One region of the Pseudoalteromonas lipolytica genome, then DNA from elsewhere that is predicted to be linked to it. Evidence: predicted binding sites of a transcription regulator. Region 1 holds the regulator's gene; each other region holds the start of a gene.
The links. The regulator LexA, encoded in region 1, represses DNA repair genes until DNA is damaged. The targets are predictions, from matches to a motif close to TACTGTATNNNNATACAGTA.

Region 1 (5,621 bases):
CCGCCAATTAAAAACATCGTCAACGAGAAGATCAGGTACAAACTACCGATGTCTTTATGGTTGGTTGTATATAACCAACGCTTGAAACCTTTCGCTGGATGATGGTGGTCGTGATGCGCATGCTCAGTGGCTTGCTCATTAATAACGTTACTCATTAGTTCGCCTCCGCTGCTGCATCAATTGCTGCTTGAATCTGACTCGGTTGAATGACATCACCGGTATTGTTACCCCACGCATTGCGTTTATAAGTGATGACTGCTGCAAGTTGTTTTATTGAAAGCTGTTTATCAAACGCTTGCATCGCTGTACCTGGCTTACCATGTAAAACAATATCAATATGATCGTTCACATCGCCCAACACGATTGGGCTGCCTTTTAAGGCTGGAAATACACCCGGCAATCCCATGCCAGTGGGCTGATGGCAGGCTGCGCAGCTGGCCATATAGACTTGCTCGCCTAAAACAACTAATTCATCTTTCGAAAGAGTTTGATCAAGTAATGCGGCATCTGCAGCAGCGGCTTGTTCTTTCGCTTGTTTTGCGTCTGCAAGCCAAGTCGCAAACTCATCTTCTGGCAATGCCTCAACAACCACCGGCATAAAACCATGGTCTTTGCCACATAACTCTGCGCATTGGCCGCGGTACATACCGGGCTCGTTAATGCGTGTCCATGCTTCATTAATAAAGCCGGGATTGGCATCTTTTTTCACGGCAAAATCAGGAACCCACCAAGAATGTATTACATCATCAGAGGTCATTAAAAAACGTACTTTTTTGTTGATTGGTAACACCAGAGGTTTGTCGACTTCGAGTAGGTAGTGCTCTGTTTTTTCGGCTTGATTATCTATTTGATCTTTCGGTGTCGCTAAAATCGAATAGAAAGCAATATCTTCTCCCATGTATTCATAGTGCCACTTCCACTGCGACCCTGTTACTTTGATTGTAATATCTGCTTTTGAAGCATCTTCCATGGCAATAAGCGTTTTGGTGGCAGGGATCGCCATAGCGATTAAGATCACAAATGGAATTGCAGTCCAAAGTATCTCAACCTTCGTGCTTTCATGGAATTGGGCAGGCTTTGCCCCTTTAGACTTACGATGATGTATCAAAGCCCAAAACATCACCGCAAATACGATGATGCCAATCACACAACAAATAATAAATATCGTCATATGTAATTCATAAACATTATTACTTATATCAGTGACACCTTTACGCATATTGAATTGGCTATTTGCCAAAGCAAGTTGCGGAAGTGCTACCAATATAAGCCACAAGGTGTAACGCAGTTTACCCATGTGACAGCTCCTTTTAATGCTATTGCAAGACGCAAAGCGAAAAGGCGTTACAGCTGGTGCCCATTCGTTTTTTTTATTGTTTAAATACCCAAACCAATCGATGGTTGATGTGTCATCTGCAAACAGCTTGGGTCTGTGTATCATCACGACGCAGTGAACGACACACTCATTGTTTAACCCCCTTACACATTTGTTGTGTGTCTTTTTCGTAAATAGGTGTTAATACAATGTACTTAACCAATTAGTTAAAAAATGAGCAATAAGCAAGTTTTCGTGGTAATAAATGTTTATTTTGGTGCAAAAATAACAACTATAATCAGCGCGTTAATTAATACTTAAGGCAAGTATAAAAACTTAAAAAGAAAGGAAAACTGCGCCGTATAAGGCTTTATGTAGAAAGTAAGGGTTAACAAATCTTAGGTAAACGGTCAAAAACAAACAACGCACCAAATTGAATCAATTTGGTGCGTTGTTTCAAAAAAGTTTAGCAAAGCAGATAAAGGAATTACTCTGCTTGTAACGATTAACGCGTAATATAAAAAGCTACATCCAATCAGCGTTGCGAATAACCCCAACCGCTAAGCCTTCAATATTAAATGACTCATGCTCTAAGTCCACTTCAATCGGGGCAAACTCTTCATTTTCAGCATGCAAAAATACTTTACGTCCTGCTTTTTCTAAACGTTTTACAGTCACATCGTCATCGACACGTGCCACAACAACTTGGCCATTTTCTGCAACTTGCGTTTTGTGTACTGCCAGTAAGTCACCATCCATGATACCAATGTCTTTCATACTCATGCCGTTAACTCGCAATAAGAAGTCTGCAGCGGGTTTAAACAATGCAGGGTCAACCTGACAATGGCTTTCTACATGCTCTTGCGCCAAAATAGGTTCACCCGCGGCAACACGCCCAATCAGTGGTAAGCCAAGCTGTTCTGGCTCGTCTTCTTCGACTAATTGAATGCCTCGGCTTGCTCCAGGCTTCATTTTAATCATGCCTTTTTTTGCCAGTGCTTTTAGATGCTCTTCAGCGGCATTGGCACTTTTAAATCCCAATGTTTGCGCTATTTCAGCACGCGTAGGTGGCATACCAGTGTCTTTAATAAATACTTTAATAAGTTCTAAAATTTGCGATTGGCGTTTTGTTAATGGGCGCATACAACTGGTTTTCCATACAGTACATTTAACTGTGAGTATATACAGTTATCTGAAAATCGCAAATTTAAATTCCCCTTCCTCTCATGATAAAAAACAAGCATTGAACGGTGGGGATAGATACCATATTGTATACCGATATTTCACTTAAGAAGTTAGTTTGCGAAGGAAACACAATGAGCATTTGGTATCAACCATTCACCCTCGAATTATGTAAAGAACTCGAACAGGGTATTACTGGGCAAGGCACATTAATGAAAACAATGGGCATTGAAATAACCGAAATCGGCGACGATTATTTAGTGGCCACTATGCCCGCTATTCCAGAGCATCATAACCCTATGGGGATGGTCCATGGTGGTGCTAATGTTGTTTTAGCAGAGACTGTAGCAAGTTATGCAGCCAATTTTGTGGTCGACTTCACCGCATATTATGCTGTTGGCCAAGAAATAAATGCCAATCACATTAAAGCCTCTCGAAAAGGCCTCTTAACAGCCACGGCAAAGCCACTGCACTTAGGTAAGCGAACATCTGTATGGGAAATTAAAATAACGAATGCGGCAGGTGAACTATGCTGCGTATCACGAATGACCGCAGCGGTAGTCAAGCGTTAGTGATTAACGCTCAACAGGATAAATAGTAATTTCGAGCCCTGCGCCAATCGCTGAAATACGTAATAAGGTGTCTGCGTGCAGGGCTTGATTAAAACATTTAGGTGAGTCACCCGACTCAAACCCAATATCGAAAGTACGCTTTGAGCAAGACAACCATTGCTTTAATGCATTGCGTGAGCACGACTCTATAAGTTCACATAATTGGTTGATAGCTTTATCTGGTGTGCTGATATCAGCCGCGGCTTCAATACGTGCTAATTGACGGTATTCATCTTGGTCGTAATGTAAAACCATGGCGTTTTTCTTTAAATCAGCTACCAGCGCACTCATATCGTGTTTTGATTCAAGTTCCAGATCTACATTTAAAAATTGAATTTCCGACATACTCTCGTTTTTACCCTCTATTGATATCTCTGAAACTTTAACTCAGTTTTGTACATAAACCAAATTTAGAATACAGTAAATGCTGCAAGAGCGTTGAGTCGCTCTGTCTATACCGCTGCCCAATAAAAAAATAATAAGAGGTAATCAATGAATAAGCGCGTATTTAAATATGCCCGTAAAGGGCATAAGTGGCTGGGTTACTTACTCGCCATACAACTCTTTTTTTGGTTATTAGGGGGCTTAGTAATGAGCTCAATACCCCTTCAAAAAGTACATGGTAAACATTTAGCCAATCGTAGCTTAGATAATCCATTTACCTTGCATGATTACCCCGCTTCTCTTGACCAAATAACCAAACAATTTCAGCAAATTGATAGCATTCAATACCGTCATTTTTTAACCACTCCCATCATCGAAGTGACGACTAATAAAGGCGTGTTTAACTTTGACGGTCAATCAGGTCGTGCTATGAGCACACCAACTAAAACTGAAATTATTGCCAATGCAAATGCACACTTACTCATCAAGGCGGATGTCGCGGGTGCGCAGTTACTAGAAAAAGGAGCGAGAGAAGTCGGTCACCGCTCCAATGTGTGGCAAGTGAGCTATAACGATTGGTTAAATACAACCGTTTATTTAGAAGGCGACTCCGGTAAAGTCATTAGTGTTCGTAGCACCTTGTGGCGCATTTTTGACTTTTTCTGGATGCTGCATATCATGGATTATGATGAACGAGAAAATTTCAACAACCCATTACTAATTAGCTTTGCCGCAAGTAGCGTATTATTTTGTATTACGGGCATTATTTTATTACTACAAAATGTCCGTATCAGACGCCGTAAACCGATTACACGTGCTGATCAATCAAAATAGGGTTACCATCAGGGTCGGTGACAATAAAACTGGCATCACCGACCTTTTGTACCGCCAGCCCCTGTTGTTTAAAGTGCGCCTCTAGTTCATCATAAGCACTAAACTCACTTAAAGGTCTCGCACTTTGGTCCCAGCCAGGGTTAAAAGTCAGCATGGTTTTATCAAACATCCCCTGAAACAAACCTATTAAATGTTCACCGTTTTTCATAATCAACCAATTATGCTCTATCTCACCCGCAAACTGAGTAAACCCCAACTTCTCGTAAAATAGCTTTGAAGCATGGATATCTTGTACATTTAAACTCACAGAAAACGCACCTAACCGCATTGTTCAACTCCCATAGACTGTATTTATTAATGACTATAGTTTACTTTTGGCGCGTGCTCTTTTTCTTTTCAGCTCTGCGTTTTACAATAGTGTTTCCAGTAGTTCACTTATGTGATGGATATGCGTTTACTTTTATCAGCAACTTTATGCCTGTTGTTATGCTTTACGGCGTCTGCGGAACAGTTTTCAAACTTTTCTAGCGCCAAAAAATACCTTATTAAAACCTTACCCGAAAACGCTAAAAGCTTATATTGCGGGTGTGATATTAAACGCCAAGGAAAAAAACTGGTGCCCGACCCGAGCGTCTGCGGGTACATACCACGTAACGAAATCACTCGCTCTGGTAAAGAAAATGCACGCGCGAAACGAATTGAATGGGAACATATAGTCCCTGCGTGGGAGTTTGGGCACCAATTACAATGTTGGCAAAATGGCGGGCGTAAAAACTGCCGAAAAGTCAGTGAAAAGTTTCGTAAAATGGAGGCTGACATCCATAATCTAGCCCCTGCAATTGGTGAAATAAATGCCGACCGCTCAAATTTTCGCTATGGAATGGTTGCAACGAGTAGCGCCAACTACGGCGCATGCCCTGTGAAAATAGATTTTAAACAGCGCGTATTCGAACCTCCACTTTATGCAAGAAAACGTATAGCAGACACCTATTTTTATATGCAAAAAACCTATGACTTAAAAATATCAGATAAGCAACGCACCTTGTTTGAGTCATGGCAAAAACTCGAGATAGCCGAAATAAGCAATAGAAAAGCACTGTAAAATTTGTACACCTGTTTACAAAACTACAACCTTACTCTATTGCCTTACCTCTTTCTTGTTGATACTTTTTAAACAATTATTTACAGGAAAGTAGACAAATGTTTAAAAATAACAAACTCGCAGTAGCAATCTTTTTTGCAGTGTCAGGCCTCTCTTTATCTGGCTGTGGTGGCGGAGGTTCATCAACGCCAAC
Region 2 (5,621 bases), on a different replicon from region 1:
GCCTATCTGTAATTTTATCAAAATTAGAAAATAGCTCTCGCCAATATTTATCTTTTAAACTTCCTATTTTTAATTTCAGCGCTTCTTTCACACCATCAAAACTAACATCGAGCTCCTTTAAAACAACCGTGTCTATTTCTTCTAGTTTTTTATACGTTTGCACCAATGAGCTTAAATCAGTGTCATACATCGATTGTAATGCAGCGACCAAATCAACACCTGGCACCATGGCATTTTGTAAACGACTATCAAAACCACCAGCGTTTTTGTTGTGCCTATTTTTTAATGTATCCGTATGAGATGAATTTTCACTCTCTTCAAAGATGGCAAAATTCTTTTTGAACCAGAGGCTAAAAGGGTCAATTTTTTGTGCGTCACTTCCGTAGCGAGAGTATCTTTTATCAATCAGGCTAATACGTATAACATTCACAACTGCACGTGCTTTACGATCAGCATTTAGATAGTCATATTCGCCTAGCACTTCGCATTCAGCATCACGCATTTTAATGCACTGCTGTATTGCAACATCATTTACCCACCGAGAAGGGAGAATGAGATAAATATACTTAGCGTTTGCTTCTTCAATAATGCGCTGGGCAAAGTATGAGAACTCTGAATACGGAGGGTTACAAAATACAATATCAGTACGCTTGTCTATTAATGTTTGCTCTTTAAAATCAGTACCCACTACAAAGATATCTTTATCAAGCGAACTCAATAGCGGAACAGATTTTTCAATCGCATAACGTTTTCCTTCCGTTAAAAACTTTAACGCCTTGCCGTTTCCTGCACCTACATCTAATAAACTCGGACGCTCACCTATTCCCTTTATTGCTTTAAAGTCCGACTTAATCAAATCCAGCTGCTCATCTGTGGTTGGGTACCACTCAAAATCTTGGTTGAATTGCTTGATAGTTTGAATTAACTGCCCAGTATGATGACCCATTCTTAAAACCTCTTTATTAATTGAATTGCTAAACAGATTAATAGGGAAATAAAAACGTGCTTGAATCAAAAACTTAACAACCTTGACTGCTTAATGTAATGCTTACACAATGAATTTAAATAATGTTGCAGGTGAACTAAGGACGGCCTTAAATGAAGTCAGATGCCTTTAAAAATGATGGACTACACCAACCAATAACAGAAAAATCATCTTCGAAGCTTAAATTTACTCTTAGCCGGGAGAAGAGTGTAGAGCTCTGGTTAAAAGGTAAGGATGAGTGGAACTTATGGATGAAGAACCACCCGGATACTTACGTTGACTTCAATCATGTAAATTTCACCCCAGACTCACTGGCAAGTGTTGCACCAGATGAAGATCTCGCTATTTACGGTAAACATCATCGATATTTAAAAACTATATCTTTTGAAGGCTATATTTTTAATGGCGGTGCAGATTTCACAGGAGCAAACTTCCCCTCACCGACCCACTTTGATGACGCAAGATTCGAAGGTGAAGCCAAATTTACTGGGGCTAAATTTGGTGGTGAAGCAAGTTTTACCAATACCATTTTTAACTCATATGCCAATTTCTCAAATGCTATATTTAGCCGCACTGTTGCTTTTGCTGCTACACACTTCGCTTCAAACACTCATTTTAACTCAGCCACATTTGAATGCATGGCTTATTTCACTGAGGCAGCATTCAATATAACAACAAACTTTTCTCATGCTGAATTTAAAGGCGGCACACACTTTTTGGCGGCAACATTTGACTGTATTTTTGTTGATTTTAAGGAAATTAAGTCAACATCTACATTTAGTTTCGAAGGTGCAATAACAGACCAAATACAAAAGCTTTCATTCAAAGGAAGTACGTTCGACAAAGACTTTATCATTGATGGTAACTTTAACTGTATACCTGATTTAAGAGGCACAAAACTAAACCACCACACTGAACTGAGTGATCTAAAGTGCAATCTAATAAGAGAAAAGGCAATTCCATTCACCCCTATTCTTAAAGTTGTTGATAAACTTGACGCTGAAAAGCTCTGCAGGCTTAAAGAGCTCGCTGAGCAAAACAAGAACCACGATAAAGCTTTAATGTTCCACGCTGATGAAATGAGAGCGAAAAGATGGACAAAGCTAAATACAGCGCAATCAATATTGGATTTACTCTACTCAGCAACAAGTAATTATGGCCAAAGCATTATGCGACCTTTGCTGTGGTTGTTCTTATCATTCATGCTGTTTAGTTCATACCTAGCTGGTAAATCTGAACTAGAGATGAGAGAAGCACTTTCACCCGCGGCTACGACTTCAATAGCCACAATGACACCTTTTATTTCCGTTTCCAAAGATGCTAGACAATTTGGGATGGGACAGTTATTTAAAACTGATATACCTAGGAATTATTACCTCTGGAGCTATGCTCATGCCAGCGCTTCATTTGTTTTTATATTCTTAATTGGGCTTGGCTTAAGAAATCGCTTCAGAATTTAAGTTGGTTAAAGTGTTAGATGATTAATTGGCGAAGGAATTCTAGCACTTCTATCCAAAAGGAAAGGTATCCAATACAAATATCAAAGCTAACGACTAATATAGCCCCTAGCACTTCAGGTAAGGTAGCTAGATGCGGATGCAAGTAAGGTGTTATTAAGGGCCAAAATATAGCCACGAATAAATTGATCCAGAATTGAGATGTTTTATTTTTTAACATTATTGTTTTCCTCTTTGTTATTTTTTGCACACACAAAAACCCACCGAGGCCAGTTGACCTAGTAAGGATGAGTGCGAGCAGGTTTATTATTGACGCCCCTGAAATGTTAAAAAGTAAAGTATTTAGAAGTAAACTTTGACGCTTTCTAATGTGGGCAGTTGAGAACGAACTAGATTGAACTGTAGCTCAGCAGTTACTTTGTATATCCTCCATATTTTATTCACTATATTGTTACATTATAACATATATTATTCAGAAGTAAAACATACCCGCTTTACGCGAGATTAAGCACTCTCTATCTTTTAGATAAAAGGGGGGCTTGACCGCACCTGCGAAGGCAAAATTTAGCGGTCAAGCGATAAACAGTTATGAATATTTATGGTTGAGAACTCAGCTCGATTGGAGAGAAAAGATCAGAAATAGGAGGTTTAGCTGTTTTATTAGGCCAAAGTATATTCTCTACTTGTTTGCTCTGCTCCCAATGAACAAAGTCAGGAGCTTTGTCTATTTTCGCCTTTTTAATATTGGCACCAGAAGCGCTACTCAAATTATCAGCAACACTTTCAACAAAAGATAACACGTTTGGCTCATCAGTTGCTGCATTATAGTATGCAATCAAAACCCCATTGAAGAAAACGGCTTTATCACCGTCTTCCGAAGAAATTGAACATAAATCCATAGTTACTCCAGCTCATATATTTTTGCCAAAGCTATCATATGCGTTAAATCGCGCCCGATTCTGGGAAAAAGATTTAAATTTAACTAATAATTGATGAAATCACATAGACCGCGAGCCGAAAAGAAACTTCTTGGTTGTAATGTGGAATATTCACATCTAAAATTACTGTTTATTTATACAGTAATTTGTAATTATGCTTAGCAAACTTACCCCTTCAAGCACAGAACTACCTATTGCAGACTTTTCAGTTGCTGCAGGTTTCCCCAATCCATGCGAAGATCACCTATCCGACTCAATCAGTTTAGATGAGCTCCTAATTAAGCGCCCTAGTAGTACATTCCTATTCAGGGTGTCAGGCAACAGCATGTCCCCTGACATTACTGACGGCTCGATAATAGTTGTAGATAGGTCAGTAACAATTAAAACTGGACGAATCGTATTAGCTACATTAGACAACGAATTTGTTGTGAAAGAACTACAATTAAAAAACAACAAAGCCGTTTTTATTAGTAAAAACCCCGACTTCGAGCCAATTGAAATTGATATCGATGAAAACAATGACTGGGATACTCATGTAGTCTGGGGCGTTGTCACTGGTTTAATCAAGATATTCTAATTATGTGGGTTCTTTGCGACATCAATGCTGCTTACGTTTCGTTTTGCCAACTCTTTAACCCCCAATACGACTTTGATAAAACCCCTCTTGGCGTTCTTAGTTCTAACCAGGGCAATGTTGTAGCTCGAAATCAAGCTATCAAAGATTTAGGTATCAAAATGGGAGAGCCAGCATTTAAAGTTAAACAACTGGTGGCTGCGCATGGTGGTCACTTGTGGGGGAGTAATTTCACGCTGTTTGGTGATTTGAGTAACCGTTTTCATACCGAGTTAGAGTACTTCCTATTCGATACAATACGATACTCTGTTGATGAATGCTTTGGGCGCATCGATATAAACTTTACAAAAGATATAAAAGACTACGCACACACCATACAGAGGACACTTAAGAGGAACTTAGGTATTAGTTGTGGCTTGGGTATATCTCAGACAATGACACTAGCGAAACTTGGAAGTCACTGCGCCAAAAAGAAAGAGTGGAAAGAACACACCAATGGTGTGGTTGTATTAGATTCACAATACAAAATTGATTGGGCTCTCAAACATACTCCTGTAGAGGATATTTGGGGGGTTGGAAGTAGAACTACTAAAAAGCTAAATAAATTTGGAATCTATACGGGGTATGACCTTAAAAATGCCGACATTAGTTGGATCAAAAAGACGTTCACAGTTGTTCTTGCCCGTACTGTGGAAGAGTTACGAGGAAAATCTGCGGTTGAATTGAAAGATGTAAACGACTCTCGCGATAGAATTTGCGTATCTCAGAGTATGGGAAAACCGGTGATAGAGCTTACGGAGCTTTCTGAAGCTGTTACAGCACATGCAACAAAGGCTGCGTTTAAACTTCGTCGATTTAAATCTTACACATCGGCAATAACAATATTCATCCACACAGATTCATTTAGACAGGCAGAGCCGCAGTATCATAAGTCACAATCAATTAAACTACCCTACCCCACCGCGGATACATCAACACTGGTGTCTTATGCAAGCTTTGCATTAAAAGCTATTTATAAGAAGGGGTTTAAATACAAAAAAGCTGGCGTTATTTTTGAAGAACTTTCATTACACGATGATATGCAACAACTTGAACTGTTATCTGAGACTTTACCACTGAATATTAGCTCAAAAACGTTGGTCATTGATGAGATAAATAGAAAATTTGGACGTAGTGCAATAAAGCTCGCAAGTGAAGGGTTCTCTCAGTCTTGGCGGCCTAAAGATGATTTAGCACCTTTGAGTTATACAACAAAACTTTCAGATTTACCTATTGCGAAAGCATAAAGATTATTTAGAAGAACCCTACCAAGGTATAAACCCCAGAGTAAATAAAATAACCCAACCCAATTGAAAGAATGGTAATGTTAAAAGCCAACATGAATAGCTTAAAATTATGCGATAAATCGGGCATTTCCATGATGCACCTACAGTGTTTTTTAATGTTATTAAATCATGTATAGCAGACTATCTTAAATAATTCCTTAAATTAAGGTACAAATATGCACGAAATACCGGTCCCATTTGGTATCAATAACTCAGGCCATTTAATTGCAGCTCAATCGATTCAAGTGGGCGGAACCTATACTTGTCCATATTGTGGTGAAGAGCTTATGTGTGATTTGTCTTCTATGCAAAATAAGATGCTCATCCACCCAAAAACTAACA
Region 3 (5,621 bases), 380 kb from region 1:
GTCAGCTCAGTGATGAGCATGCTTAGGTAGTCGTTATAAGGCTTGAAGTCTTGCATACTGAGTAACAAGCCACTTACTGCCTAAATCATCAAAGTTCACTTGAATACGTGACTGTGCACCACTGCCTTCATAATTTAGTACCGTTCCTACACCAAATTTTGCATGTAAAACGCGTTGCCCTAAATTAAAGCCACTGTCTTCAAATGCGGCATGTGTGACTGATGAGCTAAAACGGCCTGCGGCTGGGGGCCTTGAAACTTGTGTTTTGATACGAATTTCCTCAACACAGTCTTCTGGCATTTCGCGCAAGAATCGAGAGGGGCTGTGGTATTTTTCTTGGCCATATAAACGGCGAGTTTCAGCGTGACTAATGTACAGCTTTTCCATCGCTCGGGTCATGCCTACATAACACAAACGGCGCTCTTCTTCTAAGCGACCAGACTCCTCATTACTTTGCTGTGAAGGAAACATGCCTTCTTCAACACCCACCATAAAAACAAGCGGGAACTCAAGGCCTTTTGCTGAATGAAGTGTCATCATTTGCACGGCATCTTCGTGCTCATCGGCTTGACCTTCGCCTGATTCGAGAGAAGTGTACGCAAGAAAGCCTTGCAGTGGTGAGCTGAATTCTTCGTCTTCAGGTAGCTCATATTGGCCACAGGCACTAATGAGCTCTTCTAAGTTTTCTACGCGAGCGCGGCCTTTTTCACCTTTTTCAGCTTGGTACATGGCCATCAACCCTGAAGTTTGAATCGCGTATTTAGCTTGCTCTTCTAAGGTAAGATCACTGATTTTGTCTTCAATGTGCTCAACCAGCTCTAAAAATTTTGTTACTGCACTGGCTGCACGCCCAGATAGATGCTGCTGTTCAATAATGGCTTTTGCAGCATACCACAGAGGAAGAGACTCGTTCCGCGCACAGTCACGAATGTGGCTGAGGGTTTTATCTCCAATGCCACGAGCAGGGGTGTTAATAACGCGCTCAAAGGCGGCATCATCTTGGCGATTACCCACTAAGCGCAGGTACGAAAGGGCGTCTTTAATCTCTTGACGCTCGAAGAAGCGCATGCCGCCATAAATGCGGTATTTAAGCCCTTCTTGTAACATGGCTTCCTCGAGTACACGAGATTGCGCATTGTTACGGTATAGAATCGCGGCATCTTGCAAGGCATTACCAGCATTTAACCAGCTACGCAGTTTACTGCTTACGAAACGGGCTTCATCTAATTCGTTAAAAGCGGCATACACCGAAATTGGTTCACCTTCGTTACCATCGGTCCAGAGGCTTTTACCCATGCGTTCAGCATTATTTTTAATTAGCGCATTGGAGGCTTTTAATATTGTGGCTGTTGAGCGGTAGTTCTGTTCAAGACGAATGGTTTCGGCTTCGAAGTCGGTTAAAAAGCGTTTAATATTCTCAATACGTGCACCGCGCCAACCATAGATACTTTGGTCATCATCACCTACTATCATAATGCTGTTGGTGTTTCCTGCTAGCAGCTTTAACCAAGCATATTGAATCGTATTGGTATCTTGGAACTCGTCTACCAACATATGAGCAAAACGCTGCTGATAATGACGCAGTAGCGTAGGGTGATTGTTAAGTACTTCGTAGCAGCGTAATAAAATTTCTGCAAAGTCGACCAAACCAGCACGATCACATGCTTCTTGATATGCTGCATAAACTTTCAGCATCATTTGCTCATTGATATCGTAAGCCTGAATATCTTTAGGGCGCAGACCTTCGTCTTTTTTAGCACTGATGTACCAGCTAAACTGTTTCGCTGGCCACTTTTTATCATCGATATTCATTGCTTTAAGTAAGCGTTTGATCATTCGCTGCTGATCGTCTGAATCTAAGATTTGAAAGCTTTCAGGTAATTTTGCTTCACGATGATGTGCACGCAAAATACGGTGAGACAACCCGTGGAAAGTGCCAATCCACATGCCACCAACAGGCGCTTTTAAGGTTTCTTCTACGCGAGAGCGCATCTCTTTTGCAGCTTTATTGGTAAAGGTGACCGCAAAAATACTGTAGGCAGAGGCTTGCTCAACTTGCATTAGCCATGCGATACGATGAACAAGTACTCGAGTTTTACCAGAACCTGCACCAGCAAGTACTAGCATATTTTGCAATGGGGCTGCGACTGCATCCCGTTGTTTGTCATTTAAGCCATCGAGTAATTCAGAAACGTCCATCGTTACGCCTTTTCAATCTATAATGAGAGGAGTATAACAGGTGTTTATGCAAGGCTAAATAAAATACTGTTTTTATAAACAGCTATTTTGGCAAGTTATTAAAATTGCATAATAAAAATTGTGAATTTGACCTATTTGTGGCAAAAAGAACTAAAATAAAAACAGTGTGAAAATTTAACGTGTTGATTTATAAAATATAATAAGTTGGCATGAAGTGTGTTTATAAAAAGTATAATCATCAAAAACTACAGAGGTTAGTATGGCAGAGCAAGGTTCTGGCGGTAATGTAATCGCAGCAATATGTAATATCTTTTTTCCCGGTTTAGGGCAACTGGTGCAAGGTCGTTTGATGGCGGCGATCGCATTTTTCTTAGCGTGGATCATAAGTGGGGTATTAATTTATGTCGCCGTTGGTTTCATATTACTTCCGATTGTATACCTATGGGCAATCATTGATGCCGCGCGTTTCAAGTCGCGACTCTAGCAATTTTTTATATATCTAAACAGCATTAACACTAGCGCCATTGGGCGCTAGTGTTGTTTTTGGCCTTCTGAACTCGCTACTGCATGCCGCAACCGATATAATTACTGCATCAAGAGTTGTGAGTATTTACGATGGAATATCAATTTATCCGCGATCCAATGAGCGGTTTACGTATTAAAATTTCGACTGAACATGCGGTTATCGGTCGTTGGTTGAATGAAGAAATAGGCAAAGAAAAAATAGCGATGGTCCAGGCGCTAATTTCCGCCGTTAAAAATAGCCATGAGCCCTTAACACTGCAAGGCCAAGAAATAGATTTGATTTTGAGTAAGGACGAAGCGTTGTTTGAAGCTCATGCTCTTCATCAAGATAATGAAGATCTCATGGCGTATCAGGATGATGATTTAATGCTTGAAGAAGATGGCTTAAGCAGTGGCTGCGGTTTTGAGGATTTTGTTGATTTAATTGAGTCTTGGCACGCGTTTGCGCAAGGTCGTTAAGCAGGGCTTAAAGCCCTACTTAATTAATCACTCGATAGTGTGTTTATTGTTCGCTCACTGATTTAACTGCGGCTAACAATACGTCTTCTGTTAAACGAACTTTATAATTAGGGTTCGCATACTGAAAGTGGATAAGCCCTTGCTTATCTACTACAAAAACAGCAGGAACGGGTAACGCAACCTGTGCTTTGCCATCGAGTGATACAAAGTTAACCCCTAACTTGTTGCGATAAATTTTTGCGGTCTTGTCATCGAGATAAAATGCCAATCCCAACGTTTGGCTCAATGCCAAACTATCATCAGAGAGTAGTTGATAGTTCGCAGAGGTTATTTTAGTCTCGGCTAGCTTTTCTGGACTATCCGGAGATATTGCAATAATTTGTGCCCCCAAGTCTGCTAATTGATCCTCAATTTTTTGTACGTTGGCTAATTGCTTGGAACAATAGGGACACCATCCACCTCGGTAAACGATTAATACGGTAGTTTTTTCTTTAAAACGTTTTTTTAAAGAAACGGTTGTGCCGTTTTGGTCTTTTAAATCAACATCTGGAATTGTTAATCCAGGCAATAGTGGACTGACGTGCTCTGCCGAGTCAGCAATATTATGAGCTGTGGCTGCAAGTGTTTGGCTAGATAGCACAAGTAATGCACTAACAAGAAGGGTTCTCAGCATGGTATTCCTCAATTATTTTTTTCAACTGCTTATGAAGACCTGCTTAGCTGTTTTTTAATTTCATCAATGCTGAATTTATCTGTAGTATATAGCTAAATAAAAATGCAAGTTGGGATTAAAAATGTCTGCTAATTTACAAAAAATCGTTGTCATGCTTGAGATGCAAAATGCCATGAATACAAAAGTGCATGAGCAATGGTTTAGCCAAGGTTTTGAATGGTATCGTGCTATTTGGGTTGAGTGTGCTGAAATGCTCGACCACTATGGTTGGAAATGGTGGAAAAAACAAACCCCAGATACTGAGCAAGTTATTTTGGAGCTGGTCGACATTTTCCATTTTGGTTTATCACTGCGTATCGACGGGGAAACAAGTTACGAGCAACTTGCCGCTCAACTTGAAGCTGAACTAAGTGCGCCTGAGCAAGCTGACGATTTTAAACAAACGCTTGAGTTATTGGCTGCAACCGCCGTTGCTGAAAAGCGTTTTAATGCTGCCGCATTCGCTGGATGTATGGCGCAAATTGGCATGGATATCGACGATTTATATCGTGGCTATGTTGGCAAAAATACACTTAATTTCTTCCGCCAAGATCATGGTTACAAAGATGGCAGTTATATAAAGGTGTGGAACGGTCAAGAAGATAACGAGCATTTAGTTGAAGTCGTTAAAAGCCTCGATACGGAGCATGCTGATTTTGCAAAGCTTGTCTATCAAGGCTTAGAGCAGCGTTACCCTAAATAAACCTATTTATGCTCATTTTAGGGGCATGAAGTCACGAAAGTCGGTGGTAGATAAATAGCCATCGAACTGTTTATGCGGTTGTCGGCTATCAGGGTTGGCAACCGCAAGTATATGGCCTATGCCAAACTCTTTGGCCGCATCGAGCACTGCGGGACTGTCATCAACAAATAAAGTGCGCGCTTTATCAAACTGCCATTCTTGTTGCACTTGCTGCCATAAAGGTTGATGTTCTTTACTCACACCATATTGATGGGTTGAAATAACGCCATCTAAATAATTGTCTATTGCCGTTAACTCAAACTTTAACATGACACAATCTGGGTGGGCATTCGTAAGTAAGATTAATTCTTTGCCTGTTTTTCTAAGTTCGGTTAGAAAAGGGGGGACGTCTTCGCGAATTTTTATTAAATGCTGAATATCACGCTTTAACGCCATAATGGGTAAATCGAGTTGCTGTTGCCAGTAATCTAAACAATACCAACTTATTTGGCCGCTTACTTTTTGATAGCGTTGAAAAATGTCTGTTTTCGCCTGCTCTAAACTGAGTCCATGCTTTAATGCATATTGTTCGGGAATAACGGTAAGCCAAAAGTAATTATCAAAATGCAAATCGAGCAGAGTGCCATCCATATCAAGCAGTACTGTATCGATTTTTGACCAATTTAACATAGGCAATTCACTTTAAAAGATTTATCATGAGTGTAACTGACATGATAGCAAATTAATGCCAATGACACAGAAAAAGCACCCAACACCTCCGCAAATATTGTCTAACGAAGTCGTCGCCAAAAGCCGACTATTTACTGTTGAATCTCTGGCTTTGAAGTTTTCAAATGATGAACAAAGGCAGTATGAAAGAATTCGTGGTGGAGGCCGGGGAGCTGTGATGATTGTGCCCGTTACAGCTGATAATGAATTGCTATTAGTAAGGGAATATTGTGCAGGCACGAACGACTATCAACTCGGTTTTCCTAAGGGCTTAATTGATCCTGGAGAAACACCAGAGCAAGCCGCAAACCGAGA
Region 4 (5,621 bases), 1.3 Mb from region 1:
TAGATTCCGATTTATTAGTATTACTCGCAAAACGACGACGTATTAGTCACAGTGTTGTTGAATATAAAATTGCCAACAATAAACCGATTCGCGATGAAGCCCGCGAACAAGCATTGCTTGAAAAGCTAATAAGCTATGGAAAGTCGCTGGGGTTAGACGCCTACTACATTAATAATGTGTTCCAGACTATTTTGGAAGACTCCGTATTAAATCAACAGGCCATGTTACAAAAAAGCCTGAACCCAGATGCAATGAGCGAAACGCATCGTGTGGCATATTTAGGTGGTCAGGGCTCATACAGCCAATTAGCGTGTCATAAATACTTTAGCCGCCGCCCGGGTAAGGTCATAGAAATAGGCTGCTCGAGCTTTGAGCAAATCACGGGGAAAGTTGAAAATGGCCAAGCCGACTTTGGCTTGTTACCAATTGAAAACACAAGTTCGGGCAGTATCAATGAAGTCTTTGATTTATTACAACACGCCCAAGTTTCTATTGTAGGTGAAGTCACTCACAGTGTTGAGCATTGTTTACTTGCAATACCGGGCACTGAGCTTTCACACATCAATAAAATATATGCGCATCCACAACCTTTCGCACAGTGCAGTCGTTTTGTGCAAGGGCTCGGTGATATCCAACATGAAACCTGTGATTCGACATTTCACGCGCTACAATCCGCAGTTGAGAACCCGAATAGTGCGGCCATTGGCTCTGCTCAAGCGGGTAAAAATGTTGGCCTCGAGGTTGTTAAGTCTGGACTTGCAAACCAAAGTGAAAACCACAGCCGCTTTATTGTTGTTGCACGTAAACCATTGCAAGTCTCTAAACAAATCCCCACTAAAACAAGTTTGATTATGGCAACTAAACAGCAAGCAGGTTCGCTTGCAGATGCCTTAATGATATTTAAACACCATCAAATTAACCTTGTAAAACTAGAGTCTCGACCAGTGCCAGGAAATCCATGGGAAGAAGTGTTTTACGTTGATTTAGAAGCAAACCTAGATGATGCACATGTAAAACAAGCGCTAGAAGAGCTAAAAGAGCATACCCAATACACACGCGTACTGGGTTGTTATCAAAGTGAATCTCTACAAGCTGTGAGTGTTTAACCTTCATTCATACACATTAAGTAAAGGAGCCGTTGGCTCCTTTACTATTTATCTGCGTTGTTTTTACGAATATTCATCGCAGGCACTTGCACCCTGCGCAGTCCCTAAGCATAATCTTGAAAACAATTAGAAATGAGATTTTTCATGAGTTGGTTAGCTGAGTTAGCAAACAAAAGAACCCCTTGGGTATTATTAGCCTTAACGGCACTCGCATTTGAAATAACAGCCCTGTTTTTTCAATATAATATGGGTCTAGAACCCTGTATTATGTGCATATACCAACGCACAGCGATGCTTGGTCTCTTAGCCGCGGGTATCATTGGAGCAATAAACCCACACGCTGTAACCTACCGATTAATCGCCTTTGCAACGTGGGGAGTCTCTGCCATTTGGGGCTACTTTATCGCAAAAGAGCACATTGCTATGCAAAACAACACAGATCCATTTGCATTTAGCTGTGCGTTTGAGCCAAATTTTCCTAGTTTCATGCCCCTACATGAATGGATCCCGCACTTTTTCGCAGCAACAGGAGACTGTGGCAACATTGATTGGCAATTTGCGTCAATGAGTATGCCCGCATGGATGGAAGTCATCTTTGCCGCATATTCAATTGTTTTTGTCGGGGTTTTAGCAAGCCGCTTACTAGTCAAAAAGTCACTGTAATGATTTACTTTTTTAGCAGTCAAATTCCTGAATTAAAGACCTTTAAAGTAAGGCAGCGTCAGCAGATAATAGCAATTGCACTGAGCCACTTAAGCCCAATGCATAAAATCGTTTTATCTGTGTGCAAACTGGCATTTTTAGCGCCCTTGTTTCTAGGCCTTGCCTACTTTGAAGGTTGGATGCTTTTACCTTGGTTATTATTAGCGGGATTAAGCTACCCATTAATCACAACGCCGGTTGAAAATATGTTCGCTCAACCTCACCTGCGAAAAGCGATACAAGAGTTTAAACAGGGCGAATAGACGCCCTGTTTAAATTACTATTTAGTTAAAGCGAAATTTTTCCTTCTATTTTAGCGAATAATTTATCACCAATCCCCTTAACCTCTTTCAGTTGCTTAACTGATTTAAATGGGCCTTGATTCTTACGATGCTCAACAATGGCTTGAGCCTTCGATTTACCAATGCCAGGTAACTGAGAAAGTTGCTCTACAGTGGCTTTATTGATACTCACTTTTTGAATTTTTGTTTGCACTGACTCAGCTGGTTTTTCAGCGAGTGCCTGAGTCGCCGGCAGTAATGCAAGACTTGCTGCAAATAGTAAACTTGATAATAACTTCATTGTTTCCTCCATGATGTCCTTACGTGGACTGTTAAATAGTCTCGTCACCGAACACTAATTCCATTACATTCGTCACTAATTTGGTGACAAACTAAATAAAGTCAATTTATGCCTTTTTGTCAAATTAATGTCATAAAAAATACACACACGCAGCTTGCAAATTCGGCCCCAAACGATTACTGTATATAAAAACAGTAATCAAAGTAGCGATTACACGCTGCAAATGCCACGCTTGAATGCAGGAGAAATCATGGCTGTTGTTGTTAAATATGTTGTAGAAAGAAACGGAGTCGAGCGCATGACGTTTACTACCAAAAAAGAAGCTGATGCGTACGATAAAATGCTCGACATCGCTGAGTCGTTAGAGCTCATGCTTGAGAAGGTAGATGTACCATTAAGTGAGCAACAAATTGAATCTCTAGCCCTTGAAATAGCAAAAGAAAAAGACCAATTTATGGCTGTCCTAAAAGGCGCTAAAGAACTGCCTAGCAAACCGAAAAAAGCCAAATCAGCAGACACAGATAAAGTCGCTGATATAAAAGAAAAAGCAGCCAGTTAATATCCCTTACTTTAGCAGCGGATATTATTCATCAAAGTAACCGGTCACTCTTAAAGTAGAGTTAAAAAATTAACACAAAAAAGGGCAACTTATGTTGCCCTTTTTAATTACATTCTAAAGAATGACACTTAGCGTCCTAAAGTGACGATTCAACTTCATCAAATAATTGTGTAATTTCTTGTTTTGGCTCTGATGTGTTCAAGCTAACGACCACAATGGCAATACTTGATAAGATAAAGCCCGGTACAATTTCATAAATAATGGCACTTAACTTTTCACCATCAATCGTAATCGGTGCATAAATCCAAAACAGCACTGTCGCAGCGCCCACAACCATTCCCGCTATTGCCCCTTGTAGGTTCATTCGTCTCCAATAAAGGCTAAGCAACACTAACGGTCCAAATGCAGCACCAAACCCTGCCCATGCATTGCTCACTAAATCTAATATAGAGTTATCACGGTCATAAGCTAAGTAGATAGCAAAAACGGCAACCAACATCACACTAACACGACCAATTAATACCAACTCTTTTTGAGACGCGTCGCGATTCAGGTAAATTTTATAAAAATCCTCAGTCAAAGAGCTCGAACACACTAATAACTGCGAAGAAATAGTACTCATGATCGCTGCTAAAATTGCGGCTAGGAGAAAACCTGCGATCAGTGGGTGGAAAATGAGTTCAGATAAAACTAAGAAAATTGTTTCTTTATCGTCGATTGGCATTTGGTTTTCAAGCATATAAGCCGCACCGAATAAACCAGTAAATACAGCACCAATTGCAGACAATGTCATCCAAGACATACCAATACGACGCATGGTAGGCATATCTTTGACAGAGCGCACTGACATAAAGCGGACAATAATATGTGGCTGACCAAAATAACCTAAGCCCCAAGCCATTGCCGAAATAATCGCAATTGTCGAGCCACCTGCAAACCAATCCATCATGTTAAGTGCATGAATTTCTGTTTCTTTGGGTGAGCTTAATAATAGGTCATAGCGAGCATTAGCCAAGGTGTCCATGAAAGGCTGATCAAGCATTGTAAAAGTCGCAATTGGCACAGCTAATAACGAGATAAACATAATACAGCCTTGCACAAAGTCTGTTAAACTTACTGCAAGAAATCCACCAAACAAGGTATACACAACCACAACACCCGTGGTGATATAGAGCCCCATTTCGTAGCTCATATTAAATGAGTTTTCGAATAATTTACCACCGGCAACAACACCTGATGAGGTATAAAGAGTAAAGAAGACAATGATCACAATGGCAGAAATAACGCGAAGAATATTCTTATTATCATCGAATCGATTAGCGAAGTAGTCTGGGATAGTAATCGAGTCATTCGCCTTTTCGGTATACACACGTAATCGCGGCGCTACGAGGAAATAGTTTGCCCAAGCACCTAATACGAGTCCTATTGCAATCCAAACTTTACTTAAACCAAATAAATACATTGCACCTGGCAGGCCCATTAACAGCCAACCACTCATGTCAGACGCACCTGCCGATAACGCAGCTACACTGGGTGATAAATTACGCCCACCTAGCATATAACCCGATACATCGTCAGTTGATTGCTTATAGGCATAAAGCCCTATTCCCAACATAACAATGAAGTACAATGCTAACGAAATTATCATTCCTGTTTCCAAATCAGCCTCCAAAAATTAATCAATGTAGGCTTCTAATCCAAATAATGACTCGCAAGTTACTTAGTTTTAAGACATTATTGGGATAAAAGCCGGTATCACACACGACTATATCATGCTTGTGCCCCACAACTCCAATTAAGCCGATGAGCTGTATAATTTACAATAACAACGGTTTGCTAACAATTTTTCTGATATTTAATTCAAGTTATAGAATTTAAGCACAATTTATCTTAGTCTTAAGGTCTTGAACAAGAGAATAAAATTACGTTTCCCGCATAAAATTTATTTAACTAATGCTATTTTAAGCTCAATGCAATATATTGCGGGAAGGAAATGAATTAACAGATGTGGACTTGCTTCAATTATGTATTTTTACGCTGCGCGCCAACCGATTTTAGATAAGGAAAAGAAACTCATAGGCTACGAGCTCCTCTTTCGGGATGGTGTAGATAATGTGTTTCCAGACATCGATGGCGATGAAGCAACTTCACGGCTTATTGAAGGGAGCCAGTTTAATTTCGGCTTAGAAGATTTAACCGACAATAAACCCGCTTTTATTAACTTTACTTTAGACACCTTACAAAAAGGCTATCCGCTGTTATTAGGTAAAGACCACGTTGTTGTCGAAATCCTTGAAACAATTCAACCGGGAAAACGCCTGCTTGCTTTAGTCAAAGATTTAAAAGAAAAAGGCTATACACTTGCCCTTGATGACTATATTCATCAACCTGTTTGGCGTCATTTTTATCCGTTTATCGATATTATTAAAATCGACTTTTTAAGCTCCGAGGCCGAGTCAATTAAAGAGGTAATTGAGGCAATAAAGCCTTTCCCTCATATAAAATTACTTGCTGAGAAAGTAGAAACCCACGAAAAGTATCAACTTGCTCTCGACCTAGGGTTTAGTTATTTCCAAGGTTTCTTTTTTTCAAAACCTGAAATGGTACAAAGTAAAACGCTGCCTCCGTCAGAGATGGCACTTGCTGAGCTTTTATACGAAACATCGAGTGTT

Region 2: the regulator LexA is predicted to act here: its motif matches at 3,505-3,524, upstream of D0907_RS20285 (LexA family protein).
Region 3: the regulator LexA is predicted to act here: its motif matches at 2,264-2,283, upstream of uvrD (DNA helicase II).
Region 4: the regulator LexA is predicted to act here: its motif matches at 2,568-2,587, upstream of D0907_RS04955 (YebG family protein).

What each region holds. Positions count from the first base shown of each region.
Region 1 is NZ_CP032090.1:3,470,201-3,475,821, forward strand. Features, by position in the region: gene ctaD (cytochrome c oxidase subunit I) at 1-155, opposite strand, end outside; gene coxB (cytochrome c oxidase subunit II) at 155-1,297, opposite strand; gene lexA (transcriptional repressor LexA) at 1,841-2,458, opposite strand; gene D0907_RS15590 (PaaI family thioesterase) at 2,632-3,069, shown strand; gene D0907_RS15595 (hypothetical protein) at 3,073-3,453, opposite strand; gene D0907_RS15600 (hypothetical protein) at 3,601-4,326, shown strand; gene D0907_RS15605 (VOC family protein) at 4,301-4,654, opposite strand; gene D0907_RS15610 (endonuclease) at 4,769-5,428, shown strand; gene D0907_RS15615 (S41 family peptidase) at 5,527-5,621, shown strand, end outside.
Region 2 is NZ_CP032092.1:91,475-97,095, forward strand. Features, by position in the region: gene D0907_RS20270 (class I SAM-dependent methyltransferase) at 1-946, opposite strand, end outside; gene D0907_RS20275 (pentapeptide repeat-containing protein) at 1,099-2,445, shown strand; gene D0907_RS20280 (hypothetical protein) at 3,039-3,341, opposite strand; gene D0907_RS20285 (LexA family protein) at 3,535-3,957, shown strand; gene D0907_RS20290 (Y-family DNA polymerase) at 3,960-5,240, shown strand; gene D0907_RS20295 (hypothetical protein) at 5,456-5,621, shown strand, end outside.
Region 3 is NZ_CP032090.1:201,316-206,936, forward strand. Features, by position in the region: gene D0907_RS00925 (tRNA(Met) cytidine acetyltransferase TmcA domain-containing protein) at 1-56, opposite strand, end outside; gene uvrD (DNA helicase II) at 34-2,199, opposite strand; gene D0907_RS00935 (hypothetical protein) at 2,459-2,683, shown strand; gene D0907_RS00940 (YacL family protein) at 2,815-3,183, shown strand; gene D0907_RS00945 (peroxiredoxin-like family protein) at 3,227-3,853, opposite strand; gene D0907_RS00950 (dUTP diphosphatase) at 3,978-4,598, shown strand; gene yrfG (GMP/IMP nucleotidase) at 4,611-5,267, opposite strand; gene nudE (ADP compounds hydrolase NudE) at 5,329-5,621, shown strand, end outside.
Region 4 is NZ_CP032090.1:1,090,274-1,095,894, reverse strand. Features, by position in the region: gene D0907_RS04975 (chorismate mutase) at 1-1,106, shown strand, start outside; gene dsbB (disulfide bond formation protein DsbB) at 1,251-1,769, shown strand; gene D0907_RS04965 (DUF6170 family protein) at 1,769-2,071, shown strand; gene D0907_RS04960 (ComEA family DNA-binding protein) at 2,097-2,390, opposite strand; gene D0907_RS04955 (YebG family protein) at 2,641-2,949, shown strand; gene putP (sodium/proline symporter PutP) at 3,086-4,597, opposite strand; gene D0907_RS04945 (EAL and HDOD domain-containing protein) at 4,974-5,621, shown strand, end outside.